One region of the Streptomyces sp. NPDC026515 genome, then DNA from elsewhere that is predicted to be linked to it. Evidence: riboswitches for the same ligand, from Rfam matches in the RefSeq annotation. Region 1 holds a riboswitch; the other holds the start of a gene.
What was found. A riboswitch is a leader RNA that binds a small molecule or an ion and turns the genes downstream of it on or off. The one in region 1 is predicted to bind glycine.

Region 1 (11,179 bases):
GCCCTGACGCATCGACAGGCGCAGGCACCTCCGTCAGTCATGACCCCGTATTTCGAAAAGGAACCGCACGATGACCGTCGTAAAAGCTGCCGCAGTCCAGATCAGCCCCGTGCTCTACAGCCGCGCGGGCACTGTTGAAAGGGTCGTTCAGAAGATCCGCGAGTTGGGAACGAAGGGCGTCCAGTACGCGGTCTTCCCTGAGGCCGTCGTGCCCTACTACCCGTACTTCTCTTTCGTGCAGGCCCCCTACGCCATGGCAAAGGAGCCGTTGCGCCTGCTCGAAGAGTCGGTGGCCGTGCCGTCCGCCGAGACCGACGCGATCGCCGAGGCCGCGAGGGAGGCTCACATGGTCGTCTCGATCGGTGTCAACGAGCGTGACGGCGGCACCATCTACAACACACAGCTGCTGTTCGACGCGGATGGCACGCTGATCCAGCGTCGCCGCAAGATCACGCCGACCTATCACGAGCGGCTGGTCTGGGGCCAGGGCGCCGCTTCCGGCCTGCGCGCGGTGGACAGCGCCGTCGGTCGTGTCGGCCAGCTCGCCTGTTGGGAGCACTACCAGCCGTTGGCACGCTACGCGCTGATCGCCGACGGCGAGCAGATCCACGCGGCAATGTATCCCGGGGCCTTTGGAGGCCAGCTGTTCGCGGAGCAGATCGAGGTCAACATTCGCCAGCACGCACTGGAAGCGGCTTGTTTCGTCGTCTGCGCAACCGCCTGGCTCGACAACGACCAGGTGGGGCGAATCGCCGAGGACACCGGCGGCCCGGCGCTCTCCGGCGGCTTCTTCACCGCAATCGTCGATCCCGAAGGACGCATCGTCGGCAAGCCGCTGACGTCCGGCGAGGGTGAGGTCATAGCCGACCTGGACTTCGCGCTGATCGACCAGCGCAAGCGTCTGATGGATGCGCGCGGCCACTACAGCCGCCCGGAACTGCTCAGTCTGCGGATCGACCGCACTCCGACGGCCCACCTCCACGAGACGGGGACTCCTGCGACGGTCCGGAGCGCTTCCGCGGTGCCAGAAGACCGCTCCGCCATGACCCGCTGAGCCGTTCCCACCCGTGTTGCATCCGCGTACGACGCAGGTCAACACGGCTGGCCCGCGGTGACCCTGCTGTGCGGCAACGCGACGGGAGGATCCACGACGCCGTCAACGTTGGTTCTTCCCCGGCTCGACAAGAGCGGCGGCCCAAGCCGACCCTCCAGTGGCACAGGTGTCCGATCTTCGTTCTGGCCCTACCCAGGGACCTTCCACCACGTAAGCGGGGAAGGCCCCGACAGCGCCGAAAGAGACGAACGCGCTGTTCAGGGCCCGTTTCCCTAGCACTCGCTGATGTTCAGCGCCAGGCCGTACAAGCGGGCGCCGGACGCGACAAGCCCACTGACCTGCGGGATCCCTGGGATTTTCCTGATCTATTCGGGTCTGTACGGTGAGTGGTGTAACTCCCGGGCTGGAAGCGACAGTTGATGACTGACGTGACGAGTGGCTCCGAGGCCATGGAGGCCGCTGTGAGTGGGACGAACGCGGTGGATGACGGGCTGGTGGCCGAGCTGGTTGCCCGGGCCCAGGCTGGTGGCGTGAAGCTCACCGGGGAGGGTGGCCTGTTGCAGCAGCTGACCAAGCGGGTGCTGGAGGCAGCCCTGGAGGGCGAGCTCACCGATCACCTGGGACATGAGCCCGGTGAGCGGGCCGAGGGCGGCCGGGAGAACTACCGCAACGGACACCGCTCCAAGACGGTGATCACCGAGTCGGGGCCGGTCGAGATCGCGGTGCCGCGGGATAGGGCCGGGTCCTTCGAGCCTCAGCTGGTCAGGAAGCGTCAGCGGCGTCTGGGCGGGGTGGACGAGATGGTCCTGTCTCTGTCGGCGAAAGGGCTGACGCACGGGGAGATCTCCGCGCATCTCGCCGAGGTGTACGGCGCAGAGATCTCCAAGTCCACGATCTCCACGATCACCGACAGCATGATGGCCGGCATGACGGAATGGCGGAACCGTCCCCTGGACAGCGTCTACCCGGTCGTCTTCATCGATTGTGTGAACGTGAAGGTCAGGGATGGGCAGGTCGCCAACCGGCCCGTCTATATGGCGGTGGCGGTCACTGCCGAGGGACACCGGGACATCCTGGGCCTGTGGATCGGTGATGGCGGGGAGGGCGCGAAGTACTGGCTTCAGGTCCTGACCGAGATCAAGAACCGCGGCGCGGCCGATGTCCTGATGTTGGTCTGTGACGGCCTGACCGGTCTTCCGGACGCCGTGAACACGGTCTGGCCTGCGACGATCGTCCAGGCCTGTGTCGTTCACCTGCTGCGGAACAGCTTCCGTTACGCGGCCCGGCAGGACTGGGAGAAGATCGCGAAGGCGCTCAGGCCCGTCTACACCGCGCCGAGCGAGGACGCCGCGCCGGAGCGGTTCGTGGAGTTCACCGACGCCTGGGGCAAAAAGTATCCGGCGATCGTCCGGCTCTGGGAGGCGGCCTGGGCAGAGTTCGTGCCCTTCCTCCGGTTCGACGTCGAGATCCGCAAGATCGTCTGCACCACGAACGCGATCGAGAGCATCAACGCGCGGATCCGCAAGGCCGTCCGGGCCCGGGGCCACTTCCCCACCGACCAGGCCGCCCTCAAGTGCGTCTACCTGGCCGTCATGAGCCTGGACCCGACCGGCACCGGACGTAAACGCTGGACCATGCGCTGGAAGGCCGCACTCCAAGCCTTCGACATCACCTTCGACGGCCGGCTCACCGCCGGACGCCGCTGAACAAACCAACCGAGTTCCATCGTTCGCTACACAGACCCCACCGCCGTGGCTGCGCGAGTGGACTCGATGCGGAGGATGCATGCCCGGCTCGTGCGACTGCGCAGCGAGTACCGGCCTGTGGCCGAACCATCGGCGGCCACGGCGTAATCCCCGGTCTCGTACCACGATGGGGCGACGAAGTTGGCGCTGTACGGTGGCGGTTCAGCCTGAACGGGTAGGTTTGCTCGTGATCACGAACTCTTAGCAAGCACTCGCCAGATGATGGCAAAGCCGTGGCTGAATGACGGTTCGAGTAGGCGGACAGAGCCTGCCGAGTTCATCCGTCAGCAGTGCAGGCCAGTCCAGAGGCGTGGTGGGCGCCGCAGACGGACGACGGAACAGTGGGCCCGCGGAACGGGAAAATCGTTCGCAGGCGGCACCGTGTTCCACGACCAAGTGGCGCCCTGGCGGCCGGGTACGAAGGGCGTGTGGCGGGGACATCCTGGGGACTTTCAGGTCTGTCCCAGGAACTGTCCGGGGACGTTCCCCCGCGTAAGCAGGGAAGGCCCCGGCAGCGCCGAAAGACACGAACGCGCTGGGCAGGGCCCGTTTCCCTAGCACTCGATGATGTTCACCGCCAGCCCGCCCCGCGCCGTCTCCTTGTACTTGACGCTCATGTCGGCGCCGGTGTCCTTCATGGTCTTGATGACCTTGTCCAGGGACACCTTGTGGGAGCCGTCGCCGCGCATGGCCATGCGGGCCGCGGTGACCGCCTTGACCGCGGCCATGCCGTTGCGTTCGATGCAGGGGATCTGGACCAGGCCGCCGACCGGGTCGCAGGTGAGGCCGAGGTTGTGCTCCATGCCGATCTCGGCCGCGTTCTCGACCTGTTCCGGGGAGCCGCCGAGCACCTCGGCCAGCGCGCCCGCCGCCATCGAGCAGGCCGAGCCGACCTCGCCCTGGCAGCCGACCTCGGCGCCGGAGATGGACGCGTTCTCCTTGAAGAGCATGCCGATCGCGCCGGCCGCGAGGAGGAAGCGGACCACTCCGTCCTCGTCGGCGCCCGGGACGAAGTCGATGTAGTAGTGCAGGACCGCCGGGATGATGCCCGCCGCGCCGTTGGTGGGAGCGGTGACCACCCGGCCGCCCGCCGCGTTCTCCTCGTTCACGGCCATCGCGTAGAGCGTGATCCACTCCATCGCGTGGGCCAACGGGTCGCCCTCGGCGCGCAGTTGCCGCGCGGTGATGGCGGCACGGCGACGGACCCGCAGACCGCCCGGCAGGATCCCCTCCCGCGACATCCCGCGCCCCACGCACGCCTGCATCACCCGCCAGATGTCCAGCAGCCCCTCGCGGATCTCCTCCTCGGTGCGCCAGGCCCGCTCGTTCTCCAGCATCAGGGCGGAGATCGACAGACCCGTCTCCTTGGTCAGGCGCAGCAGCTCGTCGCCCGTGCGGAAGGGGTACTTCAGGACCGTGTCGTCCAGCTTGATGCGGTCCGCGCCGACCGCCTCCTCGTCGACGACGAACCCGCCGCCGACCGAGTAGTACGTCTTGGAGAGGAGTTCCGTCCCAAAGGCGTCGTACGCCCACAGGGTCATGCCGTTCGCGTGGTAGGGCAGCGTCTTGCGGCGGTGCAGTTTCAGGTCGGCGTCGAAGGAGAACGCGATCTCGTGCTCGCCCAGCAGCGACAGGCGCTTCGTGGCCTTGATCGTCTCGATCCGGTCGTCCGCGCCCTCCACGTCGACCGTGCGCGGCGAGGCGCCCTCCAGGCCGAGCAGCACCGCCTTCGGGGTGCCGTGGCCGTGGCCGGTCGCGCCGAGCGACCCGTACAGCTCGGAGCGTATCGAGGTGACGGAGTCCAGCAGCCCCTCGTTGCGCAGGCGGCGGGCGAACATGCGGGCCGCGCGCATGGGACCGACGGTGTGAGAGCTCGACGGGCCGATACCGATCGAGAACAGGTCGAAGACCGAGATGGCCACGGGAACTCCTTGGAAAAGGGCGGGGGCACACACCATCGGGTGCCCCCACCAGGGAACTACTTGTTCAGACCGGGGTAAAGCGGGTGCTTCGCGGTCAGGGCCTCGACCCGGGCCCTCAGGGCCGCCGCGTCGTAGGACGGCTTCAGCGTCTCGGCGATCACGTCCGCGACCTCGGTGAAGTCCTCGGCCGTGAAGCCGCGGGTGGCCAGCGCCGGGGTGCCGATCCGCAGCCCCGAGGTGACCATCGGCGGGCGCGGGTCGTTCGGGACGGCGTTGCGGTTGACCGTGATGCCGACCTCGTGGAGACGGTCCTCGGCCTGCTGCCCGTCCAGCTCCGACTCGCGCAGGTCGACGAGGATCAGGTGCACGTCCGTGCCGCCGGACAGCACGCTCACGCCGGCCTCGCGGGCGTCGGGCGCGGTGAGCCGCTCGGCGAGGATGCGCGCACCCTCCACCGTACGACGCTGGCGCTCCTTGAAGTCCTCCGAGGCGGCGACCTTGAAGGAGACGGCCTTCGCCGCGATCACGTGCTCCAGGGGACCGCCCTGGAAGCCGGGGAAGACGGACGAGTTCAGCTTCTTCGCGAAGGCCTGACGGGCCAGGATGATGCCGCCGCGGGGACCGCCCAGCGTCTTGTGGGTGGTGGAGGTGACCACGTCGGCGTAGGGCACCGGGTTCTCGTGCAGACCGGCGGCGACCAGGCCGGCGAAGTGGGCCATGTCGACCCACAGGTACGCCTCGACCTCGTCGGCGATCCGCCGGAACTCGGCGAAGTCCAGCTGGCGCGGGTACGCCGACCAGCCGGCGATGATCACCTTCGGCCGGTGCTCCTTGGCGAGCCGCTCCACCTCGGACATGTCCACGAGACCGGCGTCGTCCACGTGGTAGGCCACCACGCCGAACTGCTTGCCGGAGAAGTTCAGGCGCATGCCGTGGGTCAGGTGGCCGCCGTGGGCGAGGTCCAGACCCAGGATGGTGTCGCCGGGCTGCGCCAGCGCGAACAGGGCCGCCTGGTTGGCGGAGGCACCGGAGTGCGGCTGCACGTTGGCGTACTCGGCGCCGAACAGCTCCTTCACCCGGTCGATGGCGATCTGCTCGGTGACGTCGACGTGCTCGCAGCCGCCGTAGTAGCGGCGGCCCGGGTAGCCCTCGGCGTACTTGTTGGTCAGTACCGAGCCCTGCGCCTCCATGACCGCGACCGGAGCGAAGTTCTCCGAGGCGATCATCTCCAGGGTGGACTGCTGGCGCACCAGCTCGGCGTCGACCGCGGCCGCGACCTCCGGGTCGAGCTCGTGCAGGGGCGTGTTCAGAACGGACATCTTTTTCTACGACTCCTCAGCCGGTGTCTGTGCGGTCCTCAGCCGGCGGTGAAGGCGGTGTACTCGTCGGCGGAGAGCAGATCGGCCGGCTCGTCCGCGATGCGCACCTTGAACAGCCAGCCGCCCTCGAAGGGGGCCGAGTTCACCAGGGACGGATCGTCCACGACGTCCTCGTTGATCTCGGTGATCTCACCGGTGACCGGCGAGTAGAGGTCGGAGACCGACTTGGTCGACTCCAGCTCGCCGCAGGACTCGCCCGCGGTCACGGTGTCGCCGACGGCCGGGAGCTGGACGAAGACGACGTCACCGAGCGCGTTGGCCGCGTGCTCCGTGATGCCGACCGTCGCCACGCTGTCCGCGGCGGCCGACAGCCACTCGTGCTCCTTGCTGTAACGCAGCTGCTGGGGGTTGCTCATGGCCTGAATTCTCCTGTACGCGGGGGAGTGCTGGTGAAAGAGGACTGCTGGAAAGACACGTGAGCAGCGGAAATGTGCGCAGGGTCACGCGCCGCCGCGCCCAGTGTCTCCTCTGGGTCTGCCTCGGGGTCTACTTCTGGCGCTTGTAGAAGGGCAGGGCCACGACCTCGTACGGTTCGTGGCTGCCCCGGATGTCCACACCGACACCCGTGGTGCCCGGCGCCGAGTGCGCCGCGTCGACGTACGCCATGGCGATCGGCCTGCCCAGGGTGGGGGAGGGGGCGCCGGAGGTGACCTCGCCGATCACCTCGCCGCCCGCGACCACCGAGAACCCGGCGCGCGGCACCCGACGGCCCTCGGCGACCAGGCCGACCAGCACCCGCGGCGGCTCGGCCGCGGCCCGGTCGGCGGCCTCCTGGAGCGCCTCGCGCCCCACGAAGTCGCCGTCCTTCTCGAACTTCACCACCCGGCCGAGCCCGGCGTCGAAGGGGGTCAGCGAGGTGGTCAGCTCATGCCCGTAGAGCGGCATGCCCGCCTCCAGGCGCAGGGTGTCCCGGCAGGACAGCCCGCAGGGCACCAGGCCGACGCCCTCACCCGCGTCGGTGAGCGCCTGCCACACCTGCACCGCGTGCTCCGGCTTCACGAACAGCTCGAAGCCGTCCTCGCCGGTGTAGCCGGTGCGGGCGATCAGCGCCGGGACCCCGGCGACCGTGCCGGGCAGCCCGGCGTAGTACTTCAGGCCGTCCAGGTCGGCGTCGGTCAGCGACTTCAGGATCCCGGGCGACTCCGGTCCCTGGACGGCGATCAGGGCGTACGCGTCCCGGTCGTCGCGCACCTCGGCGTCGAACCCGTCGGCACGCTCGGTCAGCGCGTCGAGGACCACCTGGGCGTTGGAGGCGTTGGCCACGACCAGGTACTCGGTCTCGGCCAGCCGGTAGACGATCAGGTCGTCGAGGATGCCGCCGTCGGCCCGGCAGATCATGGTGTAGCGGGCGCGCCCGACGCCGACGGAGGCGATGTTGCCGACCAGGGCGTGGTTCAGCAGGGCGGCCGCCTGGGGGCCGGTCACGGCGATCTCGCCCATGTGGGAGAGGTCGAAGAGCCCGGCCCTGGTCCGCACGGCGACATGCTCGTCGCGTTCGGATCCGTAGCGCAGGGGCATGTCCCAGCCGGCGAAGTCGGTCATGGTGGCGCCGAGCGAGCGATGCAGGGCATCGAGCGCGGTACGGCGGAGTCCAGCGGAATCGGAACTGCTCATCGGTCGGTCGTCTCCCAAAGATCCCAGGGCATGACAGGCGAGGTCTGTCCTCCCCATCTGTCATCGGAACCTGAGAGGTTCGCCTCGACCACCACAGTGGTCACGACTTGCACCTTGGGTGGGACCGCCGAGACGGCGGCCCGCTTTTCAGATGTGCCTCGCCCGCGCGGTAACGGGGCCTGAGAGATTCAAGGGAGGGACTTGCTCCTTCGGCGCCCCGGCGAAGACTGCCGGGGACTCTCCCGCGCGGATTCAAACGGCCGGTATGCAGTTGGCGGGCACATCATTGCATGCCGGGCGGAGCTTTGTGACAGGCCTGTGGCCGGAAGCGGACCGAACCGCGAGACACCGGGGATTACCTTCTCTTTACAGTATGTGGGGAGAACCTTTCCTGAACCCCCAGGGAGGACGGTCACGGTGACAAGGACCACGGCATACGCGACGACGGGCATGGCCCTGTCCGGGCAGCCGGCGGCCCCCGCGCTCGAGCGGTGCGCGGAGCCGGCACCGGTCGTCCGTGATCTGCGCGACCGTGCGGGCGGCAGCCCGCCCGGTCTGCTCTTCGGCCCTCGTGACCTGGTCGTGGTCACCGGACTGCCCGGCAGCGGCAAGTCCACCCTGATGCACCGCACCGTCCAGGGCATCCGGATCGACTCCCAGGACACCCGGGACCGCTGGGACGCCCGGCTGGCCCGCTTCCTGCCGTACGCCCTCTACCGCCCGCTGGTCCGCCTCGCCCACTACGCCGGACTGCGCCGCGCGCTGCGCACCGGCGAGGGCGTCGTGGTGCACGACTGCGGGACCCAGGCCTGGGTGCGCGACTGGCTGGCCCGCGCGGCCCGCCGCCGCGGCGGCACCCTGCACCTGCTGCTCCTGGACGTCACGCCCGGCACGGCGCTGGACGGCCAGCGCGAGCGCGGCCGGGGCGTCTCCCGGTACGCCTTCCTGCGCCACCGCCACGCCGCGTCCCGCCTGGTGCGCGCGGTGGAGAAGGGCGGGCTGCCCCAGGGGGTCGGCTCGGCGGTCCTGCTCGACCGGGACGCGGCGGACGTACTGTGCCGGATCGCCTTCCGGAGGGCGGAGCAGCCCACCGGGTGAGGCCCCCCGGTCGGCGGATCGGCTCACGGGGTGAGGCATTGTCACAGCCACCCGCTAGCCTTTTCAGACTCAGCAGCAGCGGTTTCCAGCAGGCGGTAGGCAGATGGACTTCCCGGCGGACATTCCCGCGGACTTCCCGGCACAGGCGCACCCCCACCCGCACGGCGGTTGGCCCGGCAACGAACTGGAGGAGGTCCTGTCGGCCTCCCTCGGCGTCCCCTCGGCCGCGGGCCGGCTCATCGAGGTACTCGGCCGCAGCTTCCTGTGGATCCCGCTGCCGGAGGGCGGCGGTCCGCACAGCGGCCCGCTGGACCTGCCCACCACCGAGATCGAAGGCCGGGTGTACGTCCCGGTCTTCAGCTCCGAGGAGCAGTTCCGCCAGGTGGTCGGCGCCCACCTGTCGTACACGATCGCCCCGGCCGTCGAGTTCGCCCGCGGTCTGCCCCCGCAGGTCGGCATCGCCGTGAACCCGGGGGGCGTGGTGGGAGTCCCGCTGCCGCCGGAGGCGGTCGCCGAGCTGTGCCGCTGCGGCCGCAGCGAACTGGACGGCCCCGCCTCGGGCGGCCGGGTCCGGCTCTTCGAACCGGACTGGCAGGACGACCCGATGGACTTCCTGGCCGCGGCCTCCGCCGAGTTCGCGGGGACCGGCGTGGTCGCCACGGCCCGCCGCTGCCTGGCCGCGGTCGAGACGGCCGACCCCGTGATGTTCGTGGGCGTCGAACTCTCGCAGTGGGAGGGGGACATCAGGGCGGTGCCGCTGGAGGCGCTGGGCAAGGCGCTGGGCCGGGTCCCGGTGCAGTGGCCGGTGAACCTGGTCCTGCTCGACGTGGCCGACGACCCGGTGGGCCACTGGATGCGGGAGAACGTCCGGCCCTTCTACCAGTACGGCCACTGAAGGCGCCCCGCCAGGGGCGCGGGGCCGTGCCGATGTGCGGTGCGACCCCGCGGGCCCGCCCGGCCACGACGCAACCCCCACTCGTGCACGGACCATCGGCCCCCTCCCCCCGGGCGCTTAAGCTGTCCCCGAATGCGGGGCGACAAATGAAGGGGCGGTAACACGTGAGCGCCAGCGGCACCGCGGCGGCCGGACAGGTCGAGCACATGCTGCGCCAGGTAACCCCCGGGCGCTACGACGCCTACGAGGCACTCCTCCGCGCCCTCGCCACGCCGTCCTCGGGTCAGATCTGGATGCTCCTGTGGCACGGTCAGGGCGGCTCCCCCGACGCCCAGTACGGGAACATGGACGTCGAGGGCCACGGCTACGCCCCCTGCGTGACCTCGGCCCAGGAACTGTCGGCGAGCGGCTGGAACCGTTCGTACGAGGTGGTCGACGGCCTCGACGTGGCCCGCACCCTCTATCCCGACCACTTCGGGCTGTGGCTCAACCCGCACGCCCCGGGCGGCGGGGTCGGCATCCCCTGGCTGGACCTGCGCCGGATCGCGACCGGCCTGGAGCGCCAGCCCGCGGGGCCGCTGCGTCTGGCCGAACCGACCATCGAGATCCCGCAGTTCTACGCGCTGCTGTCGCAGAACGCCCACCGCACGCCCGCGGTCCGCTCGCTGCGGCGCGCCTGGGTGCAGCCGGCGCTCGGCGCGCCGTATCTCGCGATCGGACTCGACGTGTACGACACGTCGCCGCCGGCCGTGGACTCGGTGCGGGCGATGATGCAGCAGTCCGTCGGGGCGGTGCCGGAGGGGCTGCCGGTGTCCACGGTCGCCATGACCGACGAGTACGACCCCGTGGTGATGTGGATGCGGGCCGCCGCGCGTCCGTTCTACGACCGCGAGGCCCACGCGGCCCCGCCACCCGCACCGGCCGCGGGATACGGGTATCCACCGGCCCAGAGCGGCTACTGAGCGACGAGAAGGCGGCGCGCCCGTTCCCTCCACGGAACGGGCGCGCCGCTTCGTCGCGGCCTGGTTCCGCCGAACGGAATTCGCCATGGGGAAGCGCTCTCATCGGCCTCCCTGTGTCCGGGTAAGCGGTTGCTCTCGGGGCGGTCAGGTGAATTATCAGAGGAACATCTGATCCGCAAGGTCCCGATTGTTCACTTTGTGGAGGGAGAGAGAAGGAACTGTGTTGACGTAGTCATGACAATAAGCGGAGCGTGACGTCAGTCACGTCGAGTGGGGTCCGCCCTGCGCCCAAACCTCCGCTTCTCCGTGCGGCGGTGCGACGGTGGGTGACGGGCAGTCAACTGCGCGAGTGCGGTCTCCGCGCGTAGACCGGCGCGACTGGGGCGGAGTTGGCGCCTTTGGTGGGATTGATTCCGTCCGGCCTGGATGGCCTGCGGTCCGGATAGCGGAAACCCCGGTCGTCATCACGGTTGCGCATACTTTCTCCATCAGGCCTGGCGTGTGATCACC
Region 2 (11,179 bases), on a different contig from region 1:
ACCGCAACCCGCAGACCCGGGCCCACGCCGAGGCCCGTACGAAGGAGCTGGCGGCGCTCACGGTGAAGCTGCACGCCGCACTGGTGCAGAGCGCCCTCGGGGTGCGGCTGCCGTGACCATCGTGACAGGACCCGGGCGGAGGCCGGATCGGGCGCGCGTTCCGGGCCCGACTACCCAAACGTCCCGGGCACGGCCTAGGGTTGCTGTGTGAACGAGCTCGATGTCGTAGGTGTCCGGGTGGAAATGCCCTCCAACCAACCGATCGTGCTCCTGCGCGAAGTGGGAGGCGACCGTTACCTCCCTATCTGGATCGGTCCGGGGGAGGCGACGGCGATCGCGTTCGCCCAGCAGGGCATGGCTCCTGCACGACCGCTGACCCACGACCTGTTCAAGGACGTGCTGGAGGCCGTCGGCCAGGAGCTCACCGAAGTGCGCATCACGGACCTGCGTGAGGGGGTCTTCTACGCGGAGCTGGTGTTCGCCAGCGGTGTCGAGGTGAGCGCTCGTCCGTCCGACGCCATAGCGCTGGCGCTGCGCACCGGAACGCCGATCTACGGGAGCGACACGGTGCTGGACGACGCGGGCATCGCGATCCCTGACGAGCAGGAGGACGAGGTGGAGAAGTTCCGCGAGTTCCTCGACCAGATCTCGCCCGAGGACTTCGGCACCAGCAGTCAGTGAGGGACGGGAGCCGGCCGGCGCTTCAGCCGCTCACCCGAAGGCCGCGACGGGCCGGTTCACGGTTCGTCAGGGGCGGAACTCACGGGCGATTGCCGGCGGCCACTGAGAGCGTCCTACGCCTTCCCGCCAGACCATTCGGCTAGCCTTTCCCCGCGGTGGGGCACGGGAAACCACTCCTAGGGTGATTATCACTCGGCGTGCCGAGTGTGGCGATCGTTGACGCACCCCTGGTGACTGCCTACCGTCGAGAAGGCAGGTCAAGGACGGAGGTCGGCGTGAGAAGCAGCGGCGACGGTATGGCTGGGGGTGCCCCGGGACGCGGTCTCGGGGAGAGCGGTCCGTACCCGCCCCCGGGCTCTCGACTCCGTCCGAGTTGGGGGGACCCCCAGCACGGCAGCGGTGGCGGTCACGCCGCGCAGCGGCCGGCGGCGGTGCCGAGCGGCGAAGGGGTGGCGTCCATGACGACCGAGGAGATCGGCTATCGGGGGCCCACCGCCTGCGCGGCGGCCGGCATCACCTACCGGCAGCTCGACTACTGGGCACGCACCGGCCTGGTCGAGCCCAGCGTGCGGCCCGCCTACGGATCGGGCACCCAGCGCCTCTACAGCTTCCGTGACGTCGTCGTCCTGAAGATCGTCAAGCGGTTCCTGGACACCGGAGTGTCCCTCCAGAACATCCGCACCACCGTCCGGCACCTGAGGGAACGCGGTTTCCGCGACCTGGAGCGGATGACCCTCATGAGCGACGGCGCCACGGTCTACGAGTGCACCTCGCCCGACGAGGTCCACGCGCTGCTCCAGGGCGGGCAGGGCGTCTTCGGGATCGCGGTCGGCGTGGTCTGGCGGGACGTGGAGAGCGCGCTCTCCCAGCTGCACGGCGAGCGCGTCGACACCGGTGAGACCCTCGTCGGGCACAACCCCGCCGACGAGCTGGCCCGGCGCCGCAACAAGGCGGTCTGAGGCGCCAAGGCGCTGAGGCTCCCCCCATGGCCTCCTGAGCCCTCTGTGACACCCCGGCGCGGTTCCGTGCCGGGGTGTTGTCAGTGGTGTGGTGCAGCATCGGAGATGTGAGAAACGCGCCCACGATCCTGCATCTCGACATGGATGCCTTCTACGCCTCGGTGGAGCAGGCATCCAAGCCGAGCCTGCGGGGGAAGGCCGTGGTCGTGGGCGGCCTCGGACCGCGTGGCGTGGTGGCCACCGCCTCCTACGAGGCCCGGGTGTTCGGGGTGCACTCCGCGATGCCGATGGCGCAGGCACGCAGGCTGGCGCCGAACGCCGCCTACCTCGTGCCGCGCTTCGGGCTGTACCGGTCGATCAGCGAGCAGGTGATGGCGCTGCTGCACGAGCTGTCGCCGCTGGTGGAGCCGCTGAGCCTGGACGAGGCGTTCGTGGACCTGGAGGCGGGTGAGGTGGGCTGGGACGCGGGGTCGGCGCGCCTGGTGGGGGAGAAGCTGCGCGCGGACATCCGGAGCGCCACGGGGGTCTCCGGGTCGGTCGGGCTCGCCGCCTCGAAGATGCTCGCGAAGATCGCCTCCGAGCAGGCCAAACCGGACGGGCTGGTGCTGATCGCACCGGGCACCGAGCGGGCGATGCTCGGGCCGATGTCGGTGCGGACCCTGCCGGGCGTGGGGCCGGCGACCGGGGACCATCTGCGGCGGGCCGGGATCACCACGGTCGACGAGATCGCCGAGGCGGGCGAGGACGAACTGGTTCGGCTGCTCGGCAAGGCCCACGGGCACGCGTTGCACGCGATGGCGCTGGCGCAGGACGAACGGCCCGTGGTCGCCGAGCGGGAGGCCAAGTCGGTGTCCGTCGAGGACACCTACGACGTGGACATCCACGACCGGATGCGGGTGGGGATGGAGGTACGGCGGCTGGCCGACCGGTGCGTGCGCAGACTGCGCGGGGCCGGGCTGTCGGGGCGGACCATCGTGCTGAAGGTACGCAGGTACGACTTCTCGACGCTCACCCGGTCGGAGACGCTCCGGGGGCCGACCGACGACCCGGCGGTGGTGCGGGAGGCGGCCGCGCGGCTGCTGGACTCGGTGGACACGACGGGGGGTGTGCGGCTGCTGGGCGTCGGGGTGACGGGGCTCGCCGACTACACCCAGGAGGATCTGTTCGCTCAGGCGGCGGCGGGGGAGGGGGCGGGGGAGTCCGCGACGGCGGAGGAGGACGCGGCGGAGCCGGTCGCCGAGCAGCAGCCGGCCGCCGAGCGGCGGTGGCCGGCGGGGCACGACGTGCGGCATGCCGAGTACGGGCACGGATGGGTGCAGGGGAGCGGGCTGGGGAGGGTGACGGTGCGGTTCGAGACGCCGGGGGCGGTGGAGCCGGGGCGGGTGCGGACGTTTCGTGTCGACGACCCGGAGCTGGAACCGGCGGAGCCGTTGCCGCTGGTGTCGGGGCGACCGGGTGACGGGGTGGCGGCAGACGGTGTGTGCGGGCGGGTGGGGGGCTGATCGCGCAGTTCCCCGCGCCCTTTGCGGGGGCGTTGCGAGCGGCGCCCCGCCGCCGCCCGGTCAGGTGCCCGGGTCCTCCGTGCCCGCCAGCTTGCCGAAGTGGTGGTCCGGCTCGTCGGGGGGCGGGGCGGCCGTCGTGTCCAGGCCGTAGTGGTGGTAGAGCTGGAGCTCCTGCTCGGGGGAGAGGTGGCGGCCCACGCCGAAGTCCGGGGCGTCCTTGATCAGGGCGCGGTCGAAGGGGACCTTGAGGGTGCCCTCGACCAGTTCGCTCGGCTCCAGGGGCACGAAGGCGTCCCGCGAGAACAGGCCGGTGCGTATGGCCGCCCACTCCGGCACCCCGGTCGCGTCGTCGAGGTAGACCTCGTCGATCGTGCCGATCTTCGTGCCGTTGCGGTCGAACGCCTTGCGGCCGATCAGGTTGCGCGGATCGATGTCGGTCTGCACGGGCCCTCCACTAGGTCGCAACTCATCCGTAAGCACTACAAAAGAGCACATTGAAGGAGGCGGCCACTCGAAGACCCGTGCGTTGCCCTCGCTGGTAGGCTGGCAAGCGGCTGCTGACCCCGCGCGGGAGAGTCCTCCGGACAGACCGGAGGCGCCGAAGGAGCAAATCCTCCCCGGAATCTCTCAGGCTCACGTACCGCACGGACGAGGTCACTCTGGAAAGCAGGGCGGGCGTCGACGGCGTCCGCTCTCACCGACGGTGAAAGCCGGATCCCCTGGGCGTCCGGCGAAGCTCTCAGGTTGAGATGACAGAGGGGGAGGCCGTCGGGGTGCCCGTGCCGGGGTACCCCTCGAAGGTCGCGTCAGACCAGGAGGCCTCCGCAATGACCGCCCAGCGCGTTCCGCTTTCCGAGCTCGAGCAGGGAATCCCCTTCGAGCAGCGCCATATCGGACCCGATCACGAGGCCCGGGCCAAGATGCTCGCCCAGGTCGGTTACGGCTCACTCGACGAGCTGACCGCCGCCGCCGTGCCGGACGTCATCAAGAACGCCGACACCCTGGAACTGCCGGGCGCGCGCACCGAGGCCGAGGTGCTGGCCGAGCTGCGGTCGCTGGCCGACCGCAACCAGGTGCTCGACTCCATGATCGGACTGGGCTACTACGGCACCTTCACGCCGCCCGTCATCCTGCGCAACGTGATGGAGAACCCGGCCTGGTACACGGCCTACACGCCGTACCAGCCGGAGATCTCCCAGGGCCGGCTGGAGGCGCTGCTGAACTTCCAGACCGTGGTCGCCGACCTCACCGGACTGCCCACCTCCGGTGCCTCGCTGCTCGACGAGGGCACCGCCGCCGCCGAGGCCGTGGCCCTGTCGCTGCGCATGGGCAAGAACAAGAAGGGTGTCTTCGTCATCGACGCGGACGCCCTGCCGCAGACCATCGCCGTGATCGAGACCCGGGCCGAACCGGCCGGGGTCGAGATCGTCGTCGCCGACCTCAGCGACGGAATCCCGGCCGACCTCGCCGCACGCGAGATCAACGGCGTGCTCGTCCAGTACCCCGGCGCCTCCGGTGCCGTACGCGACATCAGGCCGCTCATCGAGCAGGCGCACGGGCTGGGCGCGCTGGTCACCGTCGCCGCCGACCTGCTCGCGCTGACCCTGCTGACCTCGCCGGGCGAGCTGGGCGCCGACATCGCCGTCGGAACGACCCAGCGCTTCGGTGTGCCGATGGGCTTCGGCGGGCCGCACGCCGGCTACATGGCGGTACGCGAGAAGTTCGCGCGCAGCCTGCCCGGCCGGCTCGTGGGCGTCTCCGTGGACGCCGACGGGCACCGGGCCTACCGGCTCGCGCTGCAGACGCGTGAACAGCACATCCGCCGTGAGAAGGCCACCAGCAACATCTGCACCGCACAGGTACTGCTCGCCGTGATGGCCGGCATGTACGCCGTCTACCACGGGCCCGAGGGGCTGCGGGCCATCGCGCAGCGGACCCACCGCTATGCCACGATCCTCGCCGCGGGCCTCAGGGCCGGCGGGGTCGAGATCGTGTACAGTGCCTACTTCGACACCCTCACCGCACGCGTGCCCGGCAAGGCCGCCGAGGTCGTCGCGGCCGCCTGCCTGGGCGGCGTGAACCTGCGGCTGGTGGACGCCGACCACGTCTCCATGGCCTGCGACGAGACCACCACGCGGGCCCAGCTGGGTGCCGTGTGGGCGGCTTTCGGGGTCGGGGGCGACGTCGAGGCGCTGGACGAGGCCGCCGCGGACACGCTGCCCGAGGCGCTGCTGCGCGAGGACGGCTACCTGGGCCACCCCGTCTTCCACGAGCACCGCTCCGAGACCGCGATGCTGCGCTATCTGCGCCGCCTCGCCGACCGGGACTACGCGCTGGACCGGGGCATGATCCCGCTGGGCTCCTGCACCATGAAGCTCAACGCGACCACCGAGATGGAGCCGGTCACCTGGCCCGAGTTCGGCCAGCTGCACCCCTTCGCGCCCGCCGAGCAGGCACAGGGCTATCTGACGCTCATCCGTGAGCTGGAGGAGCGGCTCGCCGAGGTCACCGGCTACGACAAGGTGTCGCTGCAGCCCAACGCCGGGTCGCAGGGCGAGCTGGCCGGACTGCTCGCCGTACGGGCCTACCACCGCGCCAACGGCGACGAGCAGCGCACCGTGTGCCTGATCCCCTCCTCGGCGCACGGCACCAACGCCGCCAGCGCCGTCATGGCCGGCATGAAGGTCGTCGTCGTGAAGACCGCCGAGGACGGCGAGGTCGACGTCGAGGACCTGCGGGCGAAGATCGAGCTCCACCGTGACCAGCTCGCCGTGCTGATGATCACGTACCCGTCCACGCACGGCGTGTTCGAGGAGCACGTCGCGGACATCTGCGGTCAGGTGCACGAGGCCGGCGGCCAGGTGTACGTCGACGGTGCCAACCTCAACGCCCTGGTCGGGGTCGCCAAGCCCGGCCACTTCGGCGGCGACGTCTCGCACCTCAACCTGCACAAGACCTTCTGCATCCCGCACGGCGGCGGCGGCCCCGGCGTCGGCCCGGTGGCCGTACGGGCCCACCTGGCGCCGTACCTGCCGAACCACCCGCTCCAGCCGGCCGCGGGCCCGGCGACCGGTGTCGGGCCGATCTCGGCCGCGCCGTGGGGCTCCGCCGGAATCCTGCCGATCTCGTGGGCGTACGTCCGGCTGATGGGCGGCGAGGGGCTCAAGCGCGCCACCCAGGTGGCCGTACTCAGCGCCAACTATGTCGCCAAGCGGCTGGAGCCGCACTTCCCCGTGCTCTACACCGGCCCCGGCGGGCTGGTGGCGCACGAGTGCATCATCGACCTGCGGCCGCTGACCAAGGCGACCGGGGTGAGCGTCGACGACGTCGCCAAGCGGCTCATCGACTACGGGTTCCACGCGCCGACGATGTCCTTCCCGGTGGCCGGCACGCTGATGATCGAGCCGACCGAGTCCGAGGACCTGGGCGAGCTGGACCGGTTCTGCGCCGCGATGATCGCGATTCGGGCGGAGATCGACAAGGTCGGGGCGGGGGAGTGGCCCGCCGAGGACAACCCGCTGCGGGGCGCCCCGCACACGGCCGCCGCCCTCGGCGGGGAGTGGGAGCACGCCTACACGCGGGCCGAGGCCGTCTTCCCGGCCGGGGTGTCCGCCGCCGACAAGTACTGGCCGCCGGTACGCCGGATCGACCAGGCGTTCGGCGACCGCAACCTGGTGTGCTCCTGCCCGCCGCTGGACGCGTACGAGGACTGATCCGCGGTGTCCGCGGTGGTGCGGTAGTACGGATGTGACAGAGGCCCCGCTCCGGCGGGGCCTCTCGCATGGGGCGCTACGCCGGGTACGCGTGGGTCTGTGTCGCCTTCACCGTCGCCCACACCGGGGTGCCCGGGTGCAGGTCCAGTTCGGCGGCGGCGACCGCGGTGAGGTCGGCGACGAGGGCGAGGCCGCCGGTCAGGTCGGCTCGGATCCGGTCCCCGTGGATCTCCAGGCCCGCGACCTCGCAGCGCCAGACGTTGCGGGCGCTGGCCCCCGTGGGGCGGTCCCGGAACAGGGTGACCGCGCTCGGCGGGAACGCGACGAACACGTCGCCGGTGAGGTGCTCCGTGGTGGCGATGGCGGAGCCGGTCTCCAGCCTGACCAGATGGCCCGCGGCCGCGGCCTCGGCCCGGCCGCGGTAGAGGTTGAGGCCGACCAGGTGCGCGATGTAATCGGTGCGCGGGTGGCGGGCGATGTCCGCCGGGGTGCCCTGCTGGACGATCCTGCCGTGCTCGATGACGATCAGACGGTCGGCCAGCACCATGGCGTCCAGCGGGTCGTGGGTGACCAGAACCGCCACGGCCTCGAACTCCGCGAGATGGCGGCGGAGTTGGGAACGGACGTCCAGGCGTGTGCGGGCGTCCAGGGCGGCGAGGGGTTCGTCCAGGAGCAGCAGGCGGGGGTGGGTGGCCAGCGCCCGGGCCAGCGCGACGCGCTGGGCCTGCCCGCCGGACAGCCGGCGGGGTTTGGCGCCGGCGTGGTCCGCGAGGCCCATGCGGTCCAGCCAGGCGGCCGCCCGGACGCGGGCCTCGGCCTTGCTCGCGCCGTGGCAGCGCGGACCGAAGGCGACGTTGTCGAGGGCCGTGAGGTGGGGGAAGAGGAGGTAGTCCTGGAAGACGACGCCCACCGGGCGGGATTCGGGGGGTGTGCGGTCCAACTCCGTCCCGTCCAGGCGGAGATGGCCGGCGGTGAGCGGGGTGAGGCCGGCCAGGGCGCGCAGGGCGGTGGTCTTGCCGGCGCCGTTGGGGCCGAGGACGGCGACGACCTCGCCGGGGGCGGCGGTGAGGGTGATGTCGAGATGGAAGGCGCGTCGGGTGACGACGAGGCGGGCGTCGAGGCCGGCAGGGCCGTGGGGGTGCGACGGCGGGCGCGCGGGGGTTGCCCGGCCTTCGGCGACGGCGGCGGGTGGTGTGGGGTCGGGGGTGGTCATGAGGCGGTCATCCAGCGGTCGCGGAGGCCTGCCAGTACCGCGATCGAGACCGCGAGCAGGACCAGGCTGAGGGCGATCGCCGCGTCGGGGTCGTTCTGGAGGGCCAGGTAGACCGCCAGTGGCATGGTCTGGGTGCGGCCCGGGAAGTTGCCGGCGAACGTGATCGTCGCGCCGAACTCGCCGAGCGCGCGGGCCCAGGCCAGTACCGAGCCGGCCGCGATGCCGGGGGCGATGAGGGGGAGCGTGACCCTGCGGAACGCCGTGAAACGGGACGCGCCCAGGGTCGTCGCCGCCTCCTCGAAACGCGGGTCCGCGGCCCGCAGCGTGCCCTCGACGCTGATCACCAGGAAGGGCATGGCCACGAAGGACTCGGCGATCACGACGGCGGTCGTCGTGAACGGCAGCGTGATCCCGAACCAGGAGTCCAGCCACTGGCCGACGACCCCGTTGCGGCCCAGGGCCAGGAGCAGGGCCACACCGCCGACGACCGGGGGGAGGACCAGGGGAAGTGTCACCAGTGCTCGTACCAGGCCCCGGCCCGGGAACTCGGTACGGGCCAGCAGCCAGGCCAGCGGGACCCCGAACACCAGGCTCACGGCCGTCGCCGCGGTCGCGCTGAGCAGCGAGAGCTGGAGGGCCTGCCACACCTCCGTGCTGGTCAGCAGCGAGGGCAGGCTGCCCCAGGGGGCGCGCAGGAGCAGAGCGAGCAGGGGCAGCAGGAGGAAGACCAGAGCTACCGCTCCGGGGAGGAGGAGCGGTAGCGGCACACCCGACCTGATGCGCCGGCGCCGTGGGCGGCCCGTGACGGCGACGGCTCCGGCGCCCGGCTCGTCGGCCTTCGTCACGGCTTGAGGAACCCGGCCTGGTTCAGGACCTGCTGGCCCTCGGCGGACCGCACCAGTGCGATGAACGCCTTGGCCAGCGTCGGGTTGGGGGCGTCCTTCAACAGGGCGATCGGGTAGTCGTTGACGGCGTCGGCGGACTCGGGGAACTCGACGCCCTCCACCCTGTCGCCCGCGGCCTTCACATCGGTCTTGTAGACGACCGCGGCGTCGGCCTCCTTGAGGACCACCTTGTTGAGGGCGGACTTCACGTCCTCCTCGTAGGAGACCGGGGTCAGCTTCAGCTTGCTGGCGTCCAGCGCCTTCCGGGCGGCGGCGCCGCACGGCACCGTCCGGTCGCAGAGGACCACCTTGAGCGAGGACTTGGTGAGGTCCCTGAGCGAGGCGACCTTGTCGGGGTTGCCCGGCAGGGTGGCGATCTCCAGCTGGTTGCGGACGAAGGTGGCCGGCGTGGTGGCGGTGTCCTTCTTGGCCGTGACGATCGCCATCGTCTTGGGGCTGGCCGCGGCGAAGACGTCGGCGGGCGCCCCGCTGGTGATCTGCGCGGCCAGGGTGTCACTGCCGCCGAAACTGAAGTCGACCTCCGTACCCGGGTGGGCCTTCTCGAAGTCCGCCTTCAGCGTCGTGAAGCTCTCCTTGAGGGAGGCCGCCGCGAACACGGTGATCGAACCCGACAGCTTCGGCGAGGCCGACGCGGAGGTGTCCGACCTCGCCTTGGCGGACGAGTCGTCGTCGGAGGAGGAGCAGGCGCTCAGGGCCAGCAGGGCCGCCACCGAGGCACCGGCCACCTGGAGGGTCTGCCGGGTCCGGCGCGCGGAACGGGTCATCACGAGTGAACTCCTCTGAATCCGGATGAAACAAGCTGTCGCGCCCTGGTGCGACCTGTCTGTCAGCCGCCACTCGATGATACTGCCGCACTTGCCAGCTGTAAGTCCTCTGTCACATCGCATGAGCTGCACACATATGAATTGAGCCTGGCATGTGCGTTTGTACGGAGGGGTGCGGCGTGCACCTCTTCCAAGAGGAGGCCGCCCATGACGCTCGCCGAACTCGACCTCACCGGCGCCGACGGGCACCTCGCCCTGCTCTCCTGGGCGGAGACCGACCCGGATTTCCCGCACGCCCCTGTCCTGGTCGCCGTCAGCATCGACGGCACCCCGCTGGACCTGGCGGGCCCTCAACCGGTCCTGCCGCAGGACCGCTGCGGGGCCCGCCACATCAGCGGCCTCACGGCGATCCGGGTGGACGGCTCGTACGGCGTCCGGCGTCCGGTGCCCGCCCCCCCCGGTCACGCGTGGGCGCCAGCTCCGCGAAGCGCACACGTTCGCGTCCCGCAGCGCGTTGGCCGGCGCCGGTGCGAGCGGGTTGGACGGGCTCTCGCCTGGCGTCGGCGGTCTCCATGAAGTGCATCTCGGTGCGCGGGATGCCGGCGTGCCGCGGGAGCCGGTAGCGGCGGATCGCCGCCGTCTCGACCGCGCCGCCCGCGTCCGCCCGGACGTTCTCGAGGAGCGTGGCGCCGAGCGCCCGTGCGACCCCGCCCTCCACCCGGCCCCGGCACCGCAGCGGGTGGAGCACTTCCCGGGGCGCGACCCGTCCCGGCTGAGCGGCCGGCCGGACCTGTGGGCGGCGTTCATGTGCCGATGACGGTGTCAGACGCGGTCGATGTGGACGTTGGTCGACTTCACCCGGGCGGTGGCCTCCATGCCCACCTCCAGGCCCAGTTCCTCGACGGCCTCGCGGGTCAGCAGGGAGACCAGGCGGTGCGGGCCGGCCTGGATCTCGACCTGGGCGGCGACGTCACCGAGCTTGATCGCGGTCACGATGCCGGGGAAGGCGTTGCGGACCGAGGTGGTGGAGGCGTCCTCCTCGACCGCGCCCGCCCTGGCCAGTTCGACGGAGAACGCGGCGAGGTCCTTGCCGTCGATGAGCCGTCGGCCGCCCTCGTCGCGGTGGGTGGTCATCCGGCCGGCGTCGGCCCAGCGACGGGCGGTGTCCGGGCTGACGCCGAGCAGCCGCGCCGCCTGGCCGATCGTGTAGGACTGCATGGGGTCACGATAGGGCCGGCCGGCGGGGCCCGCGGACCCGGTGTCCTCGGCGGCCGGCCGGCCGCGTGTGGGAGCATCCGCCGTATGACGACCACTGGAGCGAGCCGCGGCCTGGATCTGTTCAGGCACGGGGACATCCCCATCTACACACTGACCTTCGTGCGGGACGTGCCCCCCGCCGAACTGCTGACCCGTATGGGGGTGGACCCGGAGACCCTCGCGCT

Region 2: linked by a shared signal. The riboswitch ahead of gcvP (aminomethyl-transferring glycine dehydrogenase) and the one ahead of gcvT (glycine cleavage system aminomethyltransferase GcvT) in region 1 are both predicted to bind glycine.

The regions. Positions count from the first base shown of each region.
Region 1 covers NZ_JBVHQD010000011.1:261,266-272,444, reverse strand. The annotation lists gene ACZ4O3_RS24665 (nitrilase-related carbon-nitrogen hydrolase) at 71-1,054, shown strand; gene ACZ4O3_RS24660 (IS256 family transposase) at 1,504-2,760, shown strand; gene ACZ4O3_RS24655 (L-serine ammonia-lyase) at 3,354-4,721, opposite strand; gene glyA (serine hydroxymethyltransferase) at 4,778-6,040, opposite strand; gene gcvH (glycine cleavage system protein GcvH) at 6,079-6,456, opposite strand; gene gcvT (glycine cleavage system aminomethyltransferase GcvT) at 6,587-7,714, opposite strand; glycine riboswitch at 7,762-7,871, opposite strand; glycine riboswitch at 7,872-7,969, opposite strand; gene ACZ4O3_RS24635 (AAA family ATPase) at 8,132-8,812, shown strand; gene ACZ4O3_RS24630 (enhanced serine sensitivity protein SseB) at 8,916-9,707, shown strand; gene ACZ4O3_RS24625 (enhanced serine sensitivity protein SseB C-terminal domain-containing protein) at 9,872-10,669, shown strand.
Region 2 covers NZ_JBVHQD010000035.1:44,465-55,643, reverse strand. The annotation lists gene ftsR (transcriptional regulator FtsR) at 1-116, shown strand, start outside; gene ACZ4O3_RS41730 (bifunctional nuclease family protein) at 208-681, shown strand; gene ACZ4O3_RS41725 (MerR family transcriptional regulator) at 957-1,640, shown strand; gene ACZ4O3_RS41720 (DNA polymerase IV) at 1,748-3,142, shown strand; gene ACZ4O3_RS41715 (PRC-barrel domain-containing protein) at 3,203-3,586, opposite strand; glycine riboswitch at 3,701-3,795, shown strand; gene gcvP (aminomethyl-transferring glycine dehydrogenase) at 3,970-6,855, shown strand; gene ACZ4O3_RS41705 (ABC transporter ATP-binding protein) at 6,932-8,068, opposite strand; gene modB (molybdate ABC transporter permease subunit) at 8,065-8,913, opposite strand; gene modA (molybdate ABC transporter substrate-binding protein) at 8,910-9,737, opposite strand; partial or broken gene ACZ4O3_RS41690 (hypothetical protein) at 9,966-10,166, shown strand; gene ACZ4O3_RS41685 (molybdopterin cofactor-binding domain-containing protein) at 10,138-10,485, opposite strand; gene ACZ4O3_RS41680 (TOBE domain-containing protein) at 10,560-10,955, opposite strand; gene ACZ4O3_RS41675 (DUF6461 domain-containing protein) at 11,040-11,179, shown strand, end outside.